Regions from separate parts of the Chryseobacterium sp. 'Rf worker isolate 10' genome, predicted to be linked through region 2. Evidence: riboswitches for the same ligand, from Rfam matches in the RefSeq annotation. Region 2 holds a riboswitch; each other region holds the start of a gene.
What was found. A riboswitch is a leader RNA that binds a small molecule or an ion and turns the genes downstream of it on or off. The one in region 2 is predicted to bind S-adenosylmethionine.
Positions count from the first base shown of each region.

Region 1: linked by a shared signal. The riboswitch ahead of LKL37_RS17775 (alpha/beta fold hydrolase) and the one ahead of LKL37_RS16990 (SusC/RagA family TonB-linked outer membrane protein) in region 2 are both predicted to bind S-adenosylmethionine.
Region 3: linked by a shared signal. The riboswitch ahead of LKL37_RS20605 (TonB-dependent receptor plug domain-containing protein) and the one ahead of LKL37_RS16990 (SusC/RagA family TonB-linked outer membrane protein) in region 2 are both predicted to bind S-adenosylmethionine.
Region 4: linked by a shared signal. The riboswitch ahead of LKL37_RS20260 (TonB-dependent receptor plug domain-containing protein) and the one ahead of LKL37_RS16990 (SusC/RagA family TonB-linked outer membrane protein) in region 2 are both predicted to bind S-adenosylmethionine.

Region 1 covers NZ_JBOZOF010000003.1:733,964-739,801, reverse strand. Annotated here, with positions in the region: gene LKL37_RS17780 (ACT domain-containing protein) at 1-1,084, opposite strand, end outside; gene LKL37_RS17775 (alpha/beta fold hydrolase) at 1,084-2,028, opposite strand; SAM riboswitch class I at 2,090-2,196, opposite strand; gene LKL37_RS17770 (MGH1-like glycoside hydrolase domain-containing protein) at 2,385-5,000, shown strand; gene LKL37_RS17765 (OsmC family protein) at 5,080-5,499, opposite strand; gene LKL37_RS17760 (DUF58 domain-containing protein) at 5,527-5,838, opposite strand, start outside.
Region 2 covers NZ_JBOZOF010000003.1:577,197-583,034, reverse strand. Annotated here, with positions in the region: gene LKL37_RS16995 (RagB/SusD family nutrient uptake outer membrane protein) at 1-844, opposite strand, end outside; gene LKL37_RS16990 (SusC/RagA family TonB-linked outer membrane protein) at 863-3,796, opposite strand; SAM riboswitch class I at 3,880-3,978, opposite strand; gene LKL37_RS16985 (type II 3-dehydroquinate dehydratase) at 4,223-4,630, shown strand; gene LKL37_RS16980 (hypothetical protein) at 4,692-5,129, shown strand; gene pckA (phosphoenolpyruvate carboxykinase (ATP)) at 5,180-5,838, opposite strand, start outside.
Region 3 covers NZ_JBOZOF010000005.1:184,800-190,637, reverse strand. Annotated here, with positions in the region: gene LKL37_RS20610 (alpha-amylase family glycosyl hydrolase) at 1-1,555, shown strand, start outside; SAM riboswitch class I at 1,647-1,752, shown strand; gene LKL37_RS20605 (TonB-dependent receptor plug domain-containing protein) at 1,846-4,269, shown strand; gene LKL37_RS20600 (APC family permease) at 4,277-5,587, shown strand; gene prfA (peptide chain release factor 1) at 5,735-5,838, shown strand, end outside.
Region 4 covers NZ_JBOZOF010000005.1:111,852-117,689, reverse strand. Annotated here, with positions in the region: gene LKL37_RS20265 (outer membrane beta-barrel protein) at 1-1,487, opposite strand, end outside; SAM-I-IV-variant riboswitch at 1,607-1,704, shown strand; gene LKL37_RS20260 (TonB-dependent receptor plug domain-containing protein) at 2,000-4,744, shown strand; gene LKL37_RS20255 (TonB-dependent receptor domain-containing protein) at 4,858-5,838, opposite strand, start outside.

The sequences.
Region 1 (5,838 bases), 160 kb from region 2:
GATCCGGTTCTGTGTATCCTTTTTCCAAAGCTTCATTGATAATGGTTGAGAATTTATCGTCTCTCAAAGAAAAATTATTGAAAACATAACTCAAGGTTCCGGAGAACACTCCTTTGATTCTTGTGATATTTTCTCCTGAAAGGTGTAATAATTTAATGGTATCAATTAACGGTAAACCTGCACCAACATTGGTTTCATACAGATAACGTCTGTTATTTTTACTCAACGTATATCTTAGTTTTCTGTATTCTTCTATCGGAAGGGTATTGAAAATTTTGTTGGAAGAAACAAGATCGAATCCATTTTCTGCTAAAGCATGATAGTTTTTTACAAAATCTTTGCTTGCTGTATTATCCACAACAATTAGATTCTCCAATTGATTTTCATTGGAGAAATTAATCAGTTCTTCTACATTCGATGGATGTTCTGCTGTCAAAACCTCTTCCCCCCAATTGGCATCAAATCCTTTTTTGTTGAAGGCAATTTTCTTTGAATTAGCTACTGCAACTACTTTAAGGTCTATTTTTTTACGCTTTTTAATTTCTTCTGCAGATTCCAAGACCTGTTGTATCAATGTCTTTCCTACGTTTCCATGACCAATGATTGCCAGATGAACTGTCTTTGGTTTTTTGAAAATTTCAGATTCTATAATGTTTCTCGTTTTTTCATCCTGTGAGGAAGTCACTACGATGTTGACTCTGTTTTCTCCTGCTACCTGATTCAAAAGCAATGGGAAAACATTGTTTCTTGCCAGTTCTGCAAAGACTTTATTGAAATCTTCTGCTACAAAACCGATTACAGAAACATTATTGATACTATAGATTTGAGAAACTTTTCCAGATTTTCTTTCTGCTTCGAACTCATCAATAAGACAGGCTACTGCTTTTTCTGCATCAATTTCCTGAACCAGGATAGAAATTCCGTTTTCTATGGCCTGCTGAGAGATTACTCCTACACTGATACGCGCTAAAGTAAGCGCTTTAAAAATTCGTCCATCAATCCCGATTTCTCCCAGGAAATCTTCACCTTCAAATTTGATGATTGATCTGTTCTTCAAAAATTTTATTTCGTTAGCATTTTTCATTACTTCTGTAAAATGTTTTTAATGATATTATTTAATTGTTGATATTCCATTAGGAAGGCATCATGCCCGTGTATAGATTGGATCTCGTGATAAGAAACATCCTTATTTTTCTCTTGTAAGTTTTCAAAACACATTCGGATTTCAGAAGCCGGGAAGAATAAGTCTGTATCTACTGAGATCATGTGCATTCGTGCCTGTATGTTCTCCAGTGCTATTTCATTAGCATTGATATTCATCAAGAGATGATTCATCAGCTTGTATGCTTTTAAACTAAACCTTTCGTTTATCGCATTGCCATGATAAACCAACCAGTCTTCTGATTCCAGGCGTTGTTTGTCCTGATTATATTGGTTTTGAAATCTATCGTTGAGTGACTGTGGAGTTCTGTAACACAACATGGCGTGAATTCTTGCTTTCTGTAATGGTTCCTTTTTATCATTCAATAAAAATTTCTGAACCAGACACTGTGCATGAAGCCAGTCGTGCGTTCTGTAATCACATGCTATAGGAATAAATATTTCTGCGAGATCCGGCTGCTTGGCAAGCATTTCCCAGGCAATCCCTCCTCCCAAAGAGCCTCCGATAATGGCATATAAATTTTTTATATGTAAAGCTTCAAGCCCTTTCAGAAATATCGCTGCGATATCCGAAGGAGTGAAGTCTTCATAGTCTTCAATTAAAAAATCGTCATATCCGTTTCCGGGTATATTAAAGCACAGAACAGTATATTTATCGGTATCTACAATCTGATTTTCTCCTACCAACTGTTTCCACCAGCCATTATCTCCGGATACATTGGAATTTCCGGTAAGAGCATGATTGATTAAAATGATAGGGGCTGTAAACAGATCTTTCCCAAAAAGCTGATAGCTTAACGGGATATGGTATTCCTTTTGGGAATAAGTTTGATACGAAAGATTAATATAGTTTAATTCTGTTTTCAATTCTATTAAATTTTAATACAATTGAAAATGCCACAGGAAATGGCTGAAAAAGAACTTCAGTGAGTTATCTGTCCAAAATACTTTGGTAGAACGTAGCACCTTCTTTGCTTGCGCAAAGGGTTGCTAAGGTTTCATAGGGTCTAATCCCTCAACCTTTCTTGATAACATTTTCAATATTTGAATGAACGAATGATGCAAAGGTAGTTCTTTTCTTTTAATTTCAAAAAAAAATTATTTTAATATTCAAAAAAGCCCTTAAATACAAGTATTTCAAGACTATATTAATAATTATTCAGATGAAAAAAATTGGAATTGCTCCTCAAAAAAACTAACTTCGTGGGGAAAAATGATGAGATATGACCGCTGAAAAAGAAAGATTACAAGATACCAAATGGAAAAACTGGGGACCTTATGTAAGCAACCGGCAGTGGGGAAATGTACGCGAAGATTATAGCCCGAACGGGAATGCCTGGAATTTTACCAATCATAATAATGCCGAAAGCTATGCCTACCGCTGGGGTGAAGAAGGTATTGCCGGAATTTCTGATGTAAAGCAGATTTTTTGTTTTTCGTTTTCGTTTTGGAACAAGAAAGACAAAATGATAAAAGAAAGGTTCTTCGGATTGAGCAACCCCCAGGGGAATCATGGGGAAGACATCAAAGAAATCTTTTATTATCTGGATAATACACCTACTCATAGCTATATGAAAATGGTTTACAAATATCCAATCAACGAATTTCCTTACGATGACCTTATTGCAGAAAACGGGAGACGCAGTAAAAAGGAACCGGAATATGAAATTTTCGATACCGGAATTTTCGATAATGATGAATATTTTGATATTTTCATTGAATATTGCAAAGCCGATCACAATGATATTTTTGCCAGAGTAACGATCTGCAACCGAAGCCAGCATGAAGCTCCTATTCTGGTAGCTCCTACTGTATGGTTCAGAAACAACTGGAAATGGGGATATAATACTTATAAAGGAGAACTCAATGCTTCTCATGATGGAAGTATAAACATTGCTCACGACAGTATTTCTATCAAGAAACTGTATTCCAGAAACTCAAATGCACAAAGTCTATTCTGTGATAATGAAACCAATACTTCTAAGCTTTACGGAGCTCCCAGAAGTGAAAACACCTATTTCAAAGATGGAATCAATGATTTCATTATTCATAAAACAGATACAGTAAATCCCGAAAAAAGAGGTACAAAAGCTTCTTTACTGATTGACGAAGTTATTGGAGCAGGAGAATCAAAAGTTTTTGAATTCAGATTATGTCCTGAGGGGACAGATGAACCTTTTGAAAACTTTGATGAAATTTTCAATACTCGGCAGGCTGAAGCTGAGGATTTTTATAAAGAAGTTCAGAATGACACCGTAAACGAAGATGAAAGAAATGTCCAGAGGCAGGCTTTTGCAGGACTGCTTTGGAATAAACAGTTCTATCATTATAATATCGGAAAATGGCTGAAAGGTGATCCCAACTTTGAAGCCCCAAGAAATTTCAACGAATATGTAAGAAATACAGAATGGAATCATCTCCACAATAAGGATATTATTTCCATGCCTGACAAATGGGAATATCCATGGTATGCTACGTGGGATCTGGCATTTCACTGTGTTCCTTTTTCTATCATCGATGCAGAATTTGCTAAAGGACAGCTTCTGTTACTTACGAAAGAATGGTATATGCATCCTAACGGCCAGCTTCCTGCCTATGAATGGAATATGAGTGACGTGAATCCGCCCGTACATGCGTGGTCATGCTTCCGTGTTTTTAAAATTGATGAAAAAAATAACGGAAAACCGGATTTATTATTCTTAGAGAAAGTATTTCAGAAACTGCTTCTTAATTTCACGTGGTGGGTGAACCGAAAGGATAAAAACGGGAAAAACATCTTTGGAGGAGGTTTTCTTGGTCTCGATAATATCGGAGCTTTTGACCGAAATATGGAACTAAAGGACGGCCAGCACCTTGAACAGGCAGACGGAACAAGCTGGATGGCAATGTATGCACTGAATATGATGCGTATTGCGATGGAACTTGCCCAATATTACCAGGTCTATGAAGATATGGCGATCAAGTTTTTTGAGCATTACCTTTATATTGCTGAAGCGATGGAAAATCTGGGGGAAGGAACGAAAGGTCTCTGGAATGAGGAAGACGGATTCTTTTATGATGTACTACAGCTTGGAAACGGAGACAGCGTCTCTTTAAAACTAAGAAGTATTGTAGGTTTGATTCCTATGTTTGCCGTTGAGATTGTGGATCATCATTTACTGGAAAAGATGCCTAATTTCAGAAGCAGAATGGAATGGATCTTAAAAAATAAACCGGAACTCACCAAACTTGTTTCCCATTGGGACGAGGAAGGGCAAGGCCGAAAACACCTGATGAGCATCCTGCGTAAAAACAGACTAACAAAGGTTCTGACCAGAATGCTTGATGAAAATGAGTTCCTGAGTTCTTACGGAATCCGTGCTATGTCTAAGGTATACGAGGAAAATCCTTTTGTCTTCTCAGTGCACGGAAAAGAAAATATAGTATACTACACACCTGCAGAAAGTGACAGCCGAATGTTCGGAGGAAACAGCAACTGGCGCGGACCCATATGGTTTCCTATCAACTTTCTGATTGTAGAAAGTCTGCAACGCTTCCATTTTTATTATGGAAACAGTTTAAAAGTAGAATTCCCAACGGGAAGCGGTGATAAAAGAAATCTTGATGAAGTGGCTCAAAATATCAGCAAAAGACTTTGTTCCCTGTTTTTAAAGGATGAACATGGGCAAAGAGCCTTTAATGGTGGTAATCCCAAGTTCAATTACGATGAACATTTCAGAGATTACATTACCTTCTTTGAATATTTCCATGGAGACAACGGCCGTGGTGTAGGTGCATCTCACCAAACAGGATGGACTGCTACTGTAGCGAAACTGATAAAACCAAGACTTACCTTTTAATCAACAATGAGTAATAGGTAATGAGCAATAAAAAAGCCGGATGAATCATCCGGCTTTTTCTATTTTTTTAAATGAGAGATTAAATTTTTTCTCCGTTCACATATACTTCGTATCCGATTTCTACATTCGGTTCCAACGTTTTTGATACGGAACAGTATTTTTCAAAAGAAAGTTCTGCTGCTTTCTGTGCCTTTTTAGGATCAATTTCTCCTTCTAAAAGGAACTTAACGTTAATCGATTTAAAAGGTTTTGCATCATCTACCTGTACTCTTTCTCCTTCTACTTCAGCCTGGAAACTCCTGATTTCCTGACGCTGCTTCTTCAGAATAGAAACTACATCAATTCCGCTGCATCCAGCCACTGCCATCAGTACACTTTCCATGGGAGAAACTCCTTTTGCTCCCGGCTGGGAAGTATTATCCAAAAGAATAGAATTTCCCTGAGCGTTGGTACATTCAAATAAAAAATCGTCGTTTATTCTGTTAAGTGTAATTTTCATTATTTATTGCTTATTACTTCTACAAAGTTATAAAATTCCTCTTGCTTTTATCTCCAAATATTTATTGATAACATCGATATTCAAATTTTCCGGAAGAGTATAGACCGTATAAATTCCATATTTACGGAGTTCCTGGATGATCAGTTTCTTTTCAAATTCAAATTTTTCAGCAATGACCTCATCATAAATTTCCTGCATATTCTCAGGATTTTTGTTGATCAGCGTCTGTAGTTCTGAATTTTTAAAAAATACGACTACAAGCAAATGGTTCTTAGCAATTCCACGAAGATATTTCAGCTGCCGGTTCAGCCCATCCAGTGTTTCAAAGTTGGTAAAAAG
Region 2 (5,838 bases):
GAGTTTGTGCATGCCCCCAGATCCATTCAACATTGTTGATGTCATTAAAGCCATCTTTATATTTTTCCGGAGCCATCAGTGGAGAACCTTCTCTCGCAATTTTTGCAGAAGCTGCTGCTTTGCTCCATTCTCCTGTATTTAAGTAAGTTCTTGCTAAAAGTCCGTTCACTACAGAACGGTTGATTTTATCTTTATTGTTTCTTGTATAATTTTTCAACAGATTATCGGCATCGGTAAGATCACTTTTAATCAAAGTATAGATTTCCTCAAGGCTCGATCTCTTTTTTCCTACAGTGCTTGTTGTGGAAGGTTCAGTATAAATAGGAGCTGTCAGCGCTGACTTGTCTTTCAGGTAGCTGAACTGGTAAAAACTCGCCAGATTCAGATAACAGAAAGCACGCAATGCTTTGGCCTGTCCTTTCACCTGATTCTTTTTCTCCTGACTTCCTTCTGTTCCATCAATTCTTGTAATCACATTATTCATATTGTTGATGGTAGAATATAACATTGTCCAGATAAACAACGGACGGCTAGCCGTACTGTTCACCATTTCTGTGAAAGCATACGTAGACCCGAAACCATATTTATTAGTCAATACGGCCACATCACTTCCCATGGCATCACTGGCTCTTAGAACAGTAGAATAACCAATATTGGCATACGTTGTTCCGTCATTATTAAATTTTGCCCAGGTACCATTCACAACTGTTTCTGCACTTTCTGCTGTTTTGAAAACCTCCACACTGTTAGCCTGATCTGTCGGTGCAGTATCCAGATCATTTTCACAGCTTGTCAGCAACAAAAAACTGATGAGTGCAAACGATATATATTTTAATTTTTTCATTGTTTCAATTTTAAAAGATTAAAGAGTTGCCTGAAGACCAAAAGTGATTGTTCTCATTGCAGGATATCTGTAATACGTTGTCCCGTCCAAAGCCTGTTCAGGATCCATTCCTTTATGTTTATAGAAGGTCAGAAGATTTTCTGCCTGAATATAAATTCTGAACTTTTTCAATCCTATCTTCTCAAAGTAAGCTTCAGGAAGAGTGTATCCTAAGCTTACATTTTTAAGTCTTGCATACGTTCCTGAATATAAGAATCTCGAAGATGTTGACGTCCAGTTATTCGTTGTGGTACTCAACCCCGGAACATCTGTATTAGGATTGTCCGGAGTCCATCTGTTCAGCATTTCAGCACTCCATGCACGTCCTCCGGCACTTCCGTTATGCATGATGGAAGTATAGTCATTATCCAGAATTTTACCCCCGATTTTGAATGTCAGTAATCCTGAAAAATCGAAATTCTTGTAATTGATACTGGTACTGATTCCTCCTGTCAGCTTAGGTAATGCAGAACCCTGCAACAGTTTTGTAGCTTTTGAATACTCTGAAGTAGTTCCTTCTACTGAATTTCCGCTGACATCTGTAGTAACCGTTTTCCACAGTGGTTTTCCATTGCTTGGATCTACTCCAGCCCACTCCGGAATAAAGAAGTCATATACAGACCCTCCTACTGTTAATAATTTTGTCCCAACAACAAGAGAACCCGCAGGTAACTTGGTTACTTTATTATTTAAAGTACTTAGGTTAACATCCACATTCCATTGGAAATCATCAGTTTTAATCGGTGTTGTGAATAATGAAAACTCAAACCCTGTATTCTGAATGGTTCCGATATTCGCAGGATAATCACTGATTCCCAATGATGGTGCAACAGGCATATTAAACAGAAGATCCTGGCTTTGTCTTTTGAAATATTCGATATTTCCTTTAATCCTGTTATTCAGAACAGCGAACTCCAATCCTACATTTAAATTAAGGTTGGTTTCCCATTTCACATTATTAGTAGACGTTTTTTCCAGTGTTGTTCCCGGTTCTCCGCCAAGACTGATAAATCTGTACAACTCCTGATATGCATAATAAAGTGGCTGTCCGTTTGGTCGAAGCAATTTGTCATTCCCCTGACCTCCATAGCTGGCACGTAATGTCAACTGATTGAAGACATTCAGGCTCTTAATAAATTCCTCATTCGAAATCTTCCATGAACCTCCTACTGACCAGAATCTCCCCCATCTGTTATCTTTTTCAAATCTTGAAGAACTGTCTGCTCGTCCTGAAGCTGACAGGAAATAGGTATTATTGTAGTCATATTCTACTTTTCCAAGGAAACTTAATAAGCTTAATTTATTACTGTTTCCACTGAAGCTTCCCAACAGAGAAGCTGCATCCGGCTCATAGTAATAAGGCAGTGAAAACTGGCTTCTTGTCCCGGAAATCGTCTGATAATCGTATTTATAGAATTCATGTCCTGCCAAAGCATTGATATGATGTTTTCCAAATTTCTTATCATACGTAAGAATATTACTGGTGGTATAAGAAAGTGTTCTGGTATTTGTTTTAGTCACAGAGCCTCCCGTCTCTGCACCTTGCCCCAGTAATGGATTTGAATAATAATGACCGTTATAATTCACCAAATCAACAGAGAAACTTGTCTTGAATTTCAACTCCGGTAAGAAAGTAAATTCCATGAAACCTTTTCCTGAGAAGTTATCTTCTTTATTATCATTTTTATCTAAAGGCAGTGTTGCAGCAGCATTCTGATTCTGAAGGGCATTTGTAGGTCTGTATTTTCCAAAATCATAAATTGGATTTCCATCAGCACCTAAAATATACGTTCCGTCCGGATTTCTTTCATAATAAGGATAAAATGAAGGAATAAATCTTGCTGCATTGATGATATTACTCGCTTTCGAATCCGAAGAAGTCGGAGCCTGCTGAATACTGTTTGTATAATTTAAATTCACTCCTACATTCAGCCATTTTTTGACTTCAGAATTGATTTTTAATCGGGTATTGTATCTTTTATATCCTGATTCAATCGCCATTCCTTTATCATCCAGATAGCCCAGAGAGAAGAAATAATTACTTTTCTCACTTCCTCCGCTGATATCAAGATCTACCTGATTTCTTGAAGCTACTCTCTGTAAAATATCTCTCCAGTCGTCATTCCAAAGTGGTGAAGCTCCCGGCAACAATTTACCATCTGTTCCTACCGGTTTTGGATAACCTGTTCCATATGGGTTGATCCCCAGTGAAGAAACAAGGTTGTCTGTTGCCATCTGAGCAGCTTGCTGAGCATTCACTTTCCCAGACTGATATCCATTTCTCAATGCTTCCCAGTATAATTGGAAATATTGGTCTGTATTAACCTGTTCATAGTCTTTCACTGCTCTTCCGGAGAATCCCTGACTGATATTAAAATTGACTTTAGCTTCTCCTTTTTTACCTGATTTTGTAGTAATAATGATAATTCCGTTGGCTCCTCTTGAACCATACAAAGCACTTGCTGTAGCATCTTTCAGAACACTGATGGATTCAATATCGCTCGGGCTGATAGAGTTCAGGTTTCCGTCAAAAGGAATTCCGTCTACTACATATAACGGATCACTGGAAGCACTGATGGAACCAATTCCTCTGATTCGAATGGTAGAAACAGCTCCTGGCTGCCCCGATGCACTCGTTGTTTGAATTCCGGCAACCTGGCCTTCTAATGCTTTTGTAATATTGGTTACAGGTCTGTTATTAATCTTATCACTTGAAATAGTAGCTACGGAACCGGTATAACTGTTTCTTTTAGCTTTTCCGTAAGCCACCACCACCACTTCATCAATCTCCTTTTCATGAAGGCTATCTTTTTTCGGCTTAGAATTTTGCGCATTTGCACTGGTAATCCCAAAGAAAAATGCAGCAACAGGAGGTATCCAAGCTTTAGAATTGAATAAATTTTTGCTAATCATAATCAATTTTATTTATCATATATTAAAATATTGCCCTTTGCAGAAAAGTCAGCAAAGGGCATCGATAAATACGATAAACCAAATGCTTATTTTTCCCTAAAAGGCTGAATGTAACACCTTGCCCCATGGGTAGGTTGTTAAGACTTCACAGGGTCAGTTCCCTCCGTCTTTCTTTATAAGCCGATCGAAATATGGTTGCAAAGCTAAAAACTTTTAGTCTACAAAACAAGTAGACTTATTTATTTTTCATGATAAATTTTCAAAAATTAACGTAATTTTTTAATAAAACCCATTAAAATAAAGAGTTACACACCTTATCATTTTCTCACACATGACAAATATCATTATCAATAATTTAATTACACAGAGATTAATCTGTGCAGAAATTATTGATCATTAATTAAAAAAAGTTTTTAATTTTATACTATGAAAGTTTTGATCATCAACGGCCCTAACCTTAACCTGCTAGGCACCAGAGAACCGGAAATCTATGGAACTGTTTCTATGGAAAGCTATTTGGAAAATTTACAATCTGAGTTTCAGGCTCACGAATTAAAATATTATCAGTCTAATATTGAAGGGGAGCTTATCAACAGACTTCAAGAGGATGATTTTGAAGCAGTAGTGATTAATCCGGGAGCTTTTACCCATTATTCTTATGCTATTGCTGATTGTTTGAAAAATATCCGCAAGCCAAAAGTAGAAGTACACATCAGCAATATTTACAAAAGGGAAGAATTCAGACAGAAATCAGTAACAGCAGCTAACACTGATGCAGTTTTATCTGGTTTTGGAATGGACGGGTATAGATTGGCTTTATTGAGTTTAAAATAATTCAGTTGCTTATTTCCCCACAGATTTTCACAGATGTATGTGGATAATTAGAACATAATTTATGAAGATAAAGGACAAGATTTACTGCACTGGCATTGGGGTATATTCCGGGCAACTAACGAAAAGAAAATCTTATATTATTGAAGAAATAAATACTGAAGATGTAAAGGTTCAGAATGATGAAGGAAGACTGAGATGGTATTCACAATTTTATTTTAGCGCACGCAATGAACCGGAGATAATTTCTATCAACATAGATGATCCAATAAAAAATATTGAATCTGATGCCATAGAAGTAACTATTACGTTTTCCAACAAAGCAAAATATTGGATGACTTTCACTACTCCAAAGTGTTTAGATAAAATATTGGACGAAGAATCTTACTTTTCTTCAAAACATTTTATGATCATAAAATATCTGACTGAAGAATCCATCAAATCAACAGTCTTAAAACTTGATGAACAGAATGAATTGATTGAAAACTGTCAAAAATATTAATAAAAAAGCCTCATCATTGATGAGGCTTTTTGTATGTTGATGGGTAACTATTAGATAGTTTGTTCCTGCAATTGAGGTCCTGAAGCCACTAATTTCTTACCTTCTTCAGTATCACAGTACTGCTCAAAGTTTTTGATGTATCTTGAAGCAAGATCTTTTGCTTTTTCTTCCCAGTCTGAAGCATTTTCATACGTATCTCTAGGATCTAAAATACCTGTAGAAACGTTTGGCAATTCTGTAGGGATCTCAAGATTCATAATCGGAACCTGAGTTTTAGGTGCATTATCAATAGATCCATCAATGATTGCATCGATAATTGCTCTTGTATCTTTCAGAGAGATTCTGTTTCCAGTACCGTTCCAACCTGTATTCACTAAATATGCTTTAGCTCCATGTTCCTGCATTTTACCGATCAATGTTTTAGAATACATTGTTGGGTGTAATGTAAGGAATGCTTCACCAAATGCCGGTGAGAAAGATGGCTGAGGTTCAGTAATTCCTCTTTCAGTTCCGGCTAATTTTGAAGTATAACCGCAAAGGAAGTGATATTGAGCCTGATCTTCATTCAGAATGGAAACCGGAGGAAGTACTCCGAATGCATCTGCAGAAAGATATACAATCTTCTTAGCATGACCTGCTTTAGAAGGCAGTACAATTTTGTTGATATGATAGATTGGATAAGAAACTCTTGTATTTTCTGTGATAGATC
Region 3 (5,838 bases), on a different contig from region 2:
CCATTATGCATTGGACAAAGCCTATGGAACTCCGGAAAAATTCAAAGAATTTGTAGATCTGTGCCACCAAAACGGAATTGCTGTGATTCTGGATGTAGCATTTAACCACGCTACAGGACGTTCTCCTTTGGTAAGACTTTGGAATGTAGATCCGGATGGAGATGGCTATGGCGATGTGGCGGCGAACAATCCTTACTTTAATCAGGTTCCGAAACATTCATACAATGTATTCAATGATTTTAACCACACGAGTCCTTCAACGCAATATTACGTTGAAAGATGTCTTCAGCAATGGCTCACTGAATATCACATAGACGGATTCCGTTGGGATCTAACAAAAGGATTTACCCAAAGCTGTTCTGAAAACGATGAAGCCTGTACCAACGCTTATCAGCAGGACAGAGTGGATATCATGAAACACTATGCAGACAGACAATGGGCTCTGGACCCGAACTCTTACATGATATTCGAACACCTTGGAACAGATGCGGAAGAACAGCAATGGGCGAACTACAGAATAGCAGAAGGAAAAGGCGTTATGCTTTGGAATAAGCAGACCGATCCTTACAATCAGAATACAATGGGATATCAGGAAAACAGCAATTATGACCGTATGAACCACAGTCTTCACGGCTTTACCAATATGAGTGCTGTAGGCTATGGAGAAAGCCATGATGAAGAAAGATTAATGTTTAAAAATCTTGCATACGGAGCGACTAACGGAAGTTATAATGTGAAAGACCTGAATACCGCTCTTGAAAGAATGAAAACTTTCGGTGCCACCTTCTTCACTATTCCCGGTCCGAAAATGATCTGGCAGTTCGGAGAATTAGGATATGAATTCAGCATCAACAGATGTGCAAACGGTACTATCGACAGCGGCTGCAGAACCGATGAGAAACCAATTGCATTCACTTTAGGATATGATACCAATGCCAACAGAAAGGCTGTTTACGATACTTGGGCTAAAATCATCAATATCAGAAATACCTATCCGGTTTTTAAATCTAAAACGTACAGTATAGAATCCAATAACCTTACGAATGATCCTAATGGTCTGATCACAAGAATTTACGTGTATGATACAGCTATTACAACAGGAACCAAGAATGTTGTGGTATTGGCTAATTATACTACATCCGTACAGAATGTAGTGCCTTATTTCCCTTACACAGGTCAATGGCAGAATCTGATGGATGACAGTATTTCAAACGTAATTTCCACAACGGCTCCGATTACTTTACAGCCGGGAGAATTCAGAATTTTTGGAAATTATGCAGGTACTTTGTCAACAGCAGATGCAAATGCAGCCAACAAATTATCCCTTCAGATTGCAGATAATCCGGTAAAAAATGGGACAGCTAAATTAGTTTTCAGCAAAGCGAAAAACGGAGAAATTTCAATTTTTGATATGACGGGTAAAAGACTGGATTCATTCAAACTGAACAAAGAAAACGGTGCGTATGAAGCGAAAATCAGTTATCCTGCAGGAACGTATCTGGTACAGCTGAAATCGGATACAGGAATAGCCATTCAAAAGATGATTGTTCAATAAAATAAATCATAAAAATCATAAAAAGGCAAATTTGCAGCATAGCAGGTTTGCCTTTTTTGTACATTTAAAAAAATAGTCTACTTTTGCAGTAGATTTATCAAGAAAGGTGGAGGGATTTGGCCCCGTGAAACCTTAGCAACCTGCACGGTTCCAGAAGTGTAAAGGTGCTAATTCCAACCCTTTGGGGGAGATAAGTGAAGTCAATACTCTATATGAATTCCATTTCTTGAAATCTTATGTATCTGCGGAAACATCCGTCAGACCCACATTATTAATTGGCAAGAATAAAAATGAAAAAATTAAGTACAGCTGTATTATTGCTTGGAGCAATTCTGGTTGCTGCTCAGGAAAGTGAGGAAAAGGGAAATCAGATCGAGGATATCATCATCGTCGGAAACCGGAATGTCAAAAGAACAAAGCTGGAGACTCCAGTTCCTGTAGATGTAATTAATATCGATAAAATCCAGAGAAGTTCTCCGCAAATGACTGCTCAGGATCTCCTGAACTATGTCATTCCATCGTTTAATGCAGTGAGGCAGTCTGCCTCAGATGGTACAGAACATATTGATCCCGTAACTCTGAGAGGAATGGGACCTGATCAGGTTCTGGTGCTGCTTAACGGAAAAAGAAGGCATTCTACGTCTTTAGTAAATTACCAGAATACAGTAGGAAATGGCTCAGTAGGAACAGATCTGAGCACCATTCCGGTGATTGCAATTGATAGAATTGAAGTCTTAAGAGACGGAGCTGCCGCACAATACGGTTCTGATGCCATTGCAGGAGTAATCAATATTATTCTTAAAAAAAATGCCGGAGCATCAGCCAGCCTTACTTACGGCTTAACCGGAAGAAACGACGGTGACACTTACCAGGCAGGAGCCAACTACGGAACTTCATTAGGAAAAAAAGACAGTTATATTAATCTTTCATTACAATTAAGCCACAGAGGGAAAACCACAAGAACACAAAATCACGACCTCGATATTTTCGGGAATAATTTTGCGTATGCATTTGCCGATGATCCTGCAGCAGCAAGAGCGGCAGATGATGCAAAGATTCAAGAAAGAGGATTAACCCGTGACGATTTTAATTTTCAGATCGGAGATGCACAAATCAGACAGGGCCAGCTGTTTTTCAACGCAGAATATCCTTTTAACGATCATTTTAAAGTCTATTCTTTTGGAGGGTTCAGTATCAAAGAAGGAAAAGGGTTTGGCTTCAGAAGACTTCCGAGCGAAACGTCTAATGTTGTTTCATCCATTTATCCAAACGGGTTTCAGGCAAGCCTTGAATCTCAGGTTTATGATCTTTCTTACGCCGTAGGAGCAAAATATAATGTGAATGACTGGTTTTTTGACCTTAGCAATACCTTTGGAAGCAACACCTTCAATTATAATGTAAACAATACAAATAATGCTTCACTGGGGGTAAAATCACCCACCCGATTTTATGCCGGAGCACACAGCTTCCTTCAGAATACCATTAATCTTGATGTTTCCAAAAATATCAACCGTTTCAATATTGCATTTGGAGGAGAATTCAGATTTGAACAATACCAGATCAAAGCGGGTGATGAAGCATCTTACACTCAATATGACATCAACGGAAATGTTGCCACAGAAGGATCAACAGTACTTGGTGCGGGCGGATCTCAATCTTTTATTGGGTTTTCTCCAAATAATGCATTGAAGAAAGACAGACATTCAGCAGCAGTGTATGCAGATGTTTCCTATGATTTAGATAAAAAACTGAATATTGATGCGGCTGCAAGATTTGAAAATTATTCAGATTTTGGAAATACGCTGAATGGAAAATTGGCGGTGCGATATGAGTTTGTAAAAAACTATGCAGTAAGAGCAGCGGTAGGAACAGGATTCAGAGCACCTTCTCTTCAACAGCAGTATTTTAATAACTCTTATGCCGATATTTCCACTTCCGGTTCCGGAATTGTAACCAAAGGAATTTTCAGAAATGATAGCGATGCAGCGAGAATTCTTGGATTTGATAAACTCAAACAGGAAACTTCTGTCAATGGAAGTGCAGGATTCACTTTAAAACCCGTAAAAGGATTATTTATTACCGTAGATGGATACTGGATAAAGGTAAAAAACAGGATTGTGATTACCAGCAATATTACCGATCCAAGACTGGATCAGTTTAAGGTTGAAAGCGGAAGATTCTTTGCCAATGCCATTGATACGGAAACAAAAGGAGTAGATGTAGTCGTTTCCTATGACTGGATTCTCGGTAACGGAAAATTAAATATGAATCTTGCCGGAAACTATACAGAAACAAAAATCACAGATTTCCATTTTCCGGAAAACTTAGGAACTCCACAAAATGAATTCTTTGGTCCGGATCAGATCAATATCATTGAAACTTTGTCACCCAAAACAAAAGCTTCATTAGGATTAAATTATGGAATCGGGAAGTTCAATTTTCTCGTAAGAAATACCTATTTTGGTAAAGTAATAAGAGATGGCTATCCATTTGGAAGCGTGCAGGAGTTTTCTCCGAAAGTAGTAACCGACATCAGTGTTGGATATGATATTACAAAAAGTATCAACTTTACTGTAGGAGCTAACAATGTATTTGATGTCTTCCCGGATCGCCAGATTTATGAAAATTCATATTATGGAGTATTCAAATATGCGCCGGTTCAGATGGGAACACTGGGGAATTACTTCTTTGGAAGGCTTAATTTTAATTTTTAATCATTAGATGAGTACTACCTCACATCAGATTGGCTGGAAAACAGCCGCAGCCATCGTGGTTTCCAATATGATCGGAACAGGAATTTTTACAACCCTGGGCTTCCAGTTATCCGATATTACCAATACCTACAGTATTTTTCTGCTATGGGGCATCGGAGGAATTCTTGCTTTGTTTGGGGCTTTCTGCTATGCCGAATTAGGCTCGCATTTTAAAGGAAACGGCGGCGATTTTATCTATCTTAAAGAAACCTATCATCCGCTTTTTGGATATCTGATAAGCTGGGTTTCTCTGATCATTGGATTTTCTTCTCCTGTGGCACTGGCAGCATTAGCCATGTCAAAATACCTTTCTGTATTTGATTATTCCTTTGGAAACGGTTTTGCGATTGCAGCCATTTTTCTGGTTGCGATTGCATTATCATTTAGTTTAAAAACATCCAGCAGGTTTCATAACTTTTTCACTTTCATAAAGATAGCTTTCATCATTGTGCTGATTATTCTTGGTGTTGTACTGTCAGATTCACCACAGATTGGTAATAGCCTGAACTTCAGCGAGAGCTGGAAAAATGAGATCATGCTGCCGGCTTTTGCCACGTCTCTTGTTTTTGTCACCTATTCCTATACAGGCTGGAATTCGGCTTCTTATATCGCAGGAGAAATAAAAGATGTTCAGAAAAACCTTCCTAAATCACTTATTATAGGAACTGTTTTCGTGACGGTAAGCTATATTTTAGTGAATTATATTATGCTGAAACACGCTCCTGTGAGCCAATTGGCAGGAAAAGAAGACGTGATGGGAGAAGCTGCCGTCAATATGCTGGGCCCCGCTTTTGGAAAAATTGTTAATATTTTTATCGCTCTACAACTGGTTGCAACCATAAGCGGATACCTGTGGGTAGGCTCGAGATTAACGCAGGCTTTTGCTAAACATACCTACATTTGGAGACCATTATCAGTGGGTAACGAAAAAGGAATTCCGGTAAGAGCTATTTTTGCCCATGCAGTGATTGCTGCCATTATTATTCTGACAGGAAGTTTTAAAGAAATCTTTGTGTATACGGCTTTTATTTTACAGCTTTTTGCAAGTCTGGCTATTTCTACCGTATTCTTCCTGAAGAAAAAAGACAGAAAAATTTTTAAGTCGAATGCTTTCCATATTTTTCCGGCAGTTTTTTTATTATTCAGTTTTTATATTCTCTACTTTACATTCATTCATAACCCTAAAGAAAGCCTGATAGGACTGGGAATTATTGCAGTGGGAATTATTTTATATCTGATAGACAGAAGGCTCTCAAAAAGATATCAGAGCCGGTTTTAATCCTGCATAAAGTCTGATAAACAAATTTATAATTAGGCATTTTTGTCATTTTGCTCCCTTTATCCCTAATGCTCAAAAATTTATGATGATTCGGAATTTTAATTTTGAATTAATAATCCTTATCTTTGCACCCACAAAATTTCTACAATGTCTAAATCATTAATTCCAAAATTAGAAGCTATAAAACAAAGATATAATGAGGTTGCAGACCTTATTATACAGCCTGATGTCATTTCAGACCAAAAAAAATA
Region 4 (5,838 bases), on a different contig from region 2:
ACTTCTGTACTTGGCCCGGAGAACGTTACGTTATTCGGGTTCAGGGCAGAAATACTTGGTAAACTGATTTTTCTGTTGTAATTCGCTGCAATATAAACCTGATTCATCATGTTATACTGTACACTCGCGTTCGGGAAAAGCTTAAACTTGTTGAAAGGAATCAAATTAGCCTCTACCAGTTTAGCATCTTTGTCGAAATATCTTGTTACCCCGGAAATATCATAATTTTCAGCACGGGATCCCAAAGTGAAGTCGAACTTTTTCAATTTTGCCTGAAACTCCAAATAAGTAGAAGCTGTCTGTCTCTGATATTCAAGATTGGTTAACCCAAAACTTTGTGTATCATAATCCTGTTTTTCATACAATCCTCCAAAGCTTACTTTCCCACCATCAAGAAGTTTGATAGGCTGAGCATAATCTACTTTGAAATTGGCAATATTCATCACCGATTTATTGTTCAGAATATCTTTTAAACCATTTGTAGGGCTGTTAATAGGTAAATAAGGGGTGGCAGCAAAATTACCGTTCTGAAAGAAGTTATCCTGTGCAAATTTACTGTCTGATCTTGTATAACCCAACTGGAAGTCCAGTTTTTGAGATTTGTCAGCAAAACGCTTTTGATACGTTACAACAGCTTCCTGTCTCAGGCTGTTGGTATGGGCAACATCCGAAGATGTATAAAAAGCTTCTCTTAAATCTTTTGGATTATTCTGGAAAGGCAAATCTCCATGACCGTTACTTAAAGTATAATTGTCATTATTGTTGTGATAAATATCGTAGTTTAATAATAGTCTGTCCTGACCCAAATCAAAAGTTAATCCTGATTTTGCAAAATATCCGCGTCCGTATCTGTCAGTATGACTCGTTAAAAGCTCATCCTGCTGGCCGTTCAACATACTTTCACGATAGTTTTGTCCCACATTCAATTGCCATCCGAAATACTTATTTCTTGCATTTAAATTAACAGAATTGGTCGTTCTGTTTCTGTATTTATCATAATTCGTGAAAGAATAATTCCCGGAATAAGTTGCTGTTAAATATTTATTGGCGTTTTTATTGGTAATAATATTCATGATTGCTCCTCCGGAAGTAGCCGGAAATTCAGCGCCGGGCTGAGTGATTACCTCAATTCTTTCTACAGAGTTGGCAGGCATTCCTTCAAGGAAGGAGTTTAATTCATTGGAAGTGATGTTCAAAGGTCTTCCATTCAGATACACTTCAAGCATTTTTCCCTGATACATCATTCCTGCGATATCGGTAGATACAAGTCCCGGAAGTTTTTTTATTCCCTCCAAAACATTTCCGTTATTCAGCTGAGGCTGTTCAGAAAAGTCAAAAATAGTACGGTCTGCTTTTTGTTCAACGGCTTTTTTAGTTTTGGTAATAACTACCCCTTCAATTTGTTTTTCCTGAGGCTTATTATTTTTTTCCTGCGAGAAAACAAAGACGGAGCTTAACAAGGATAATGCGAAAATCGTTTTTTTCATAATGTTTTTACTGATATCCGGTTAGACGCTGAAAAAGATCATTTGTTACGCTAAAATTGTGAAAATCGAAAAATTAAGCTGAAATTTTTTTTATTTCCGAAATAATTATATCTTTGCCAAGTAATTATCAAGAATCTCTAGATGGGATAGCAACCTGCAAAAACAAGCAAGGTGCTGCAATCGATAAGCCGGATCTTCCGGAAAAAATGTTTATCATTTCTATCATTCCCCCATCTTGAATTTTTGTTTTAAAGTTAAAATCAATGTTTAAAGACAAGGGAAATCACCTTACATCAGTTATTTTTTATTCCTCAGATCATGAAGAGAATCTTCATTATTCTGATATGTTTTCATGCCATTTCTATATGCGCATGTGTTGTTGCTTCTAGCATTTTCTATTTCTAAAAAATAATACAAACATTTCGAGCATCTCTGGTAACCTTACAATTTAGGGCTACAGGATTTGTATTGCTCAAAAATAATTTAACAACAAAAAGTAAACAACAATCAACATGCATAATTTCAAAAAAAGAATCTTTGTTCCTTCTATCGCGCTTATCTCTACATTTTATTACGCGCAGACGGATACTGTACAATCAAAAAAAATAGATGATGTGGTTATTCTTGGATCAAGAGGTTCAGGAAGATCATTAACGGATACGCCCGTTCCGGTAGATATCATTAACATATCGAAAATTTTAAAACAAAGCCCCACTAACAATATCAGTCAGGCTTTAAATTATATTGTACCTTCATTTTCATCCACATCACACACGGTTAATGATGGAACTGACTTTGTAGATCCTGCTCTTTTAAGAGGATTAGGTCCTGATCAGGTTTTAGTTTTGCTTAATGGGAAAAGAAGATATCAGTCTTCATTAATCAATGTTACCCTTACACCGGGAAGAGGATCTGTGGGAACCGACCTTAATGCTATTCCGGCTTTTGCTTTGGAAAAAATTGAGGTTTTAAGAGACGGAGCTTCTGCTCAATATGGTTCTGATGCCATTGCAGGAGTCGTTAACCTGGGATTGAAAAAAAGATTAGGACTTTCCGGACAGGTATTTCTCGGTGGATATGCTTCGCCTGTTGCTAATAATTTCTCAGGAGGAGTTGACGGACAGACTATTTCTGTAGATCTTAATTATGGAGCTAAAATAGGAAAATCCGGATTTATTAACGTGACAGGTTCTGCGCAATACCGTGATCCTTATTCCAGAGCGGGAGTAAGGGAAGGAGATATTTTCAATGCTTATAATGCCATTAATTACAGAGCATTGCAGGATGGAGTTAATATTGATGGTTTGTATAAAAATATTACCAACACTTCCAATGCTCAGCAGATTATCAATACGGTTAAACAATATGCGACTAAGGTTGGTTATTTTGGAACTGATTTTCAATCTCAGATCTCAGGAGCAAACAGTATTTCTGATCTTCAAAAAATATTGGGTAAAGATTTTACATCTCAGGAACTTAATTACAGAGGATTGGAAAGAAAAGATTTCAGCCTGAGAGCCGGACAGTCTAAGCTACAATCGGGGCAGCTCTTCTTCAATTCTGAAATTCCTGTGAATGATGATTGGAAAGTGTACTCATTTGGTGGTTATAGCTACCGTCTTGGAAATGCCGGAGGATTTTACAGACTCCCAAATACGGAGAGAAACATCAATGCAGTTACTCCCAATGGATATCTCCCTCAGATTGAAGCAGCCGTAAATGATTATTCTCTTGCTGCTGGAATTAAAGGAAAATGGAATGGCTGGAATGTAGATTTCAGTAATACATTTGGGAAAAATACCTTTGGTTTTGGAGTTGTCAATACATTTAATGCCTCACTTACAGATAATTCTCCAAGAACTTTTGATGCCGGAGGATCTGAGTTTTCACAAAATACTGTCAATCTTGACTTCTCCAAAAAATATGATGTCCTGAAAGGATTGAACATTGCTTTCGGAGCTGAATACCGACACGAAAATTATAAAGTAAATGCAGGAAAAGAAAACTCCTATGCTTCTTATGATATTTATGGACGTGTGGTAACTGCCAAAACCCCTGAAAATGAAAAAGTAACCGATTTCTTCGGAAGTATAAGACCGGCCGGAGCACAGGTTTTTCCAGGCTTTAGTCCGGAAAATGCCGTTTCCGGAAACAGAAACAGTGTTGCTGCTTATGCTGATGCAGAACTGGAAGTTACTGATGGATGGCTGTTGGAAGGAGCTTTGCGATATGAGAATTATTCAGACTTTGGATCTACATTCAATTATAAGGTAGCAACCAATGTAAAACTGGCTCCCAATCTAAACTGGAGAGGAGCTGTTTCTACAGGATTTAGAGCACCTTCTTTAGCTCAAATCTATTATAGTTCTACTTCTACACTGATTCAGCAGGGAAAAACTACACAGGTAGGTACTTTCAGGAATAATTCTGAAGCAGCACAGGCATTGGGTATTCCGAAATTAAAACAAGAAACTTCACAATCCTACAGCACAGGAATTACATGGAAGATTCCAACATTAAGCCTGACTTTCACAGCAGATGCTTATTTAATAAAGATTAAAGATAGAGTAGTGCTTACAGACCTTTTCTATCGTCCTGACGGTAATTTTACTCCAGGTTCAGATCAGGCAGTTCTTCAGGACGCTTTTGATCTGGCAAGGGCTAGTGCTGCTAACTTCTTTGCGAATGCAGTAGATTCTCAGACAAAGGGGTTGGATATTACCATTTCTCAGAACTCGAAAATTTCATCGGGAGTTTCCTTAGAGAATAATCTGGGAATTAACTTTAATCAAACCAAAAGAATCGGAGATATTCATGCTTCGCCTAAATTGGTAAGCCAGATTGATAATTATTTTTCAGAACCGAATAGAGTGTATTTCGAAGAAGCTGTACCCCGCGTAAAAGCTACTTTGTCCAATACATTAAGGGTTTCCGGACTTACTTTCGTACTGCGTAATTCTTTCTTTGGTAAAGTGACGGATGCAGACGTTTTAGATGCTAATTTTGACGGGGTAACAGGGAGTACAGAGCATTTTGTTCTTAATAACCGCTTCGTGACAGATTTATCTGTGGGATATGATTTTAATAAAAATATTTCAGCAACAATCGGGAGCAATAACATCCTGAATATTCTGCCTTCTAAAAGTCCAAATATAAGTTCATTAACAGCGGATAACCAGTTTGTATATTCCAGACAGGTTTCCCAGTACGGTATAGGAGGGAGATTCTTATTTGCGAGAATTGAATTCAGGTTCTAAATAGGGTCATGATTTATAAATTATTTGAACAAAAAACAGAGATGAACTCTCTGTTTTTTTATATATGATGATGGTTATCTCAGGAAGAATTCCCTGATCTTAGTTTTTTACAGTTATTGAGCACGGTTTTTTTCTTCAAAATTGACTGATCTGTTATTCGGCTTTACTTTCTGATTTCCAAAATTATAGGTGATGCTGAGGTTCATTCTTCTGGCATCCCAATAGTTGTTGAAAGATTGTGTATTATCAGTAAAATACATATCAGCTCTCAATCCGGACTGTCTGAAAATATCGCTTACAGAAATATTGATTTGAAGGGCTTTTTCCGCAAAACTCATTTTGATTCCAGCATCCAGACTTGCTGTGTTTTTCATAGAAAAATATCCGTCTCTGGAAGGAAGATTATTCCAGTAATTGACAAATAGCATGAATGTCTTAGCTTTATTCAGTTGGAAAGTATTGTTCAAAGAAAAATAAAATGACTGTCCGTTTTTAGCAACCAGATTGAACTTTGTAATCTGAGTTTCATTATAACTGAATGAGGTTGAGATATTACTTTCCCAGATTTTGAAAAACGTATCCGTATAATTGAAATTGAGCCCGTAAATATTTTGATTGTAATAATTTTCATAAGTACTGGTAAGGTCAATTCCGTTCAGGAATGAGAGTTGATCAAAGTTATTCTTTGTTCTCTGGTAGTAAAGATTCGCAGAAAATTTATTTTTAAAAATATAATTGAATTCAATATTATGATTAAAAGATGGCTGCAGGCTTGGGTTTCCTGTATAATAAGAATTGGGATTAGAATACCATCGGAACGGATCTAAAGCCCGGAAATAAGGGCGATTGATTCTTCGGGAATAATTAACACTCAATTGATTATTCTCATTCGCTTTATAAGATAAATAGGCTGTTGGGAAAAATTTTCCGTAATTATTCTCAGATTTTGACTGTGTAGTAGGAGAAAAACCGCTGGTTTGTGAATATTCATAACGCAGTCCGGCTTTTACAGACCATTTTTCGCCAAGGTCTTTACTAGCGCTGATATAGGCTGCATAATTCTTTTCATTATAATCAAAAAGATTACTCTTTGC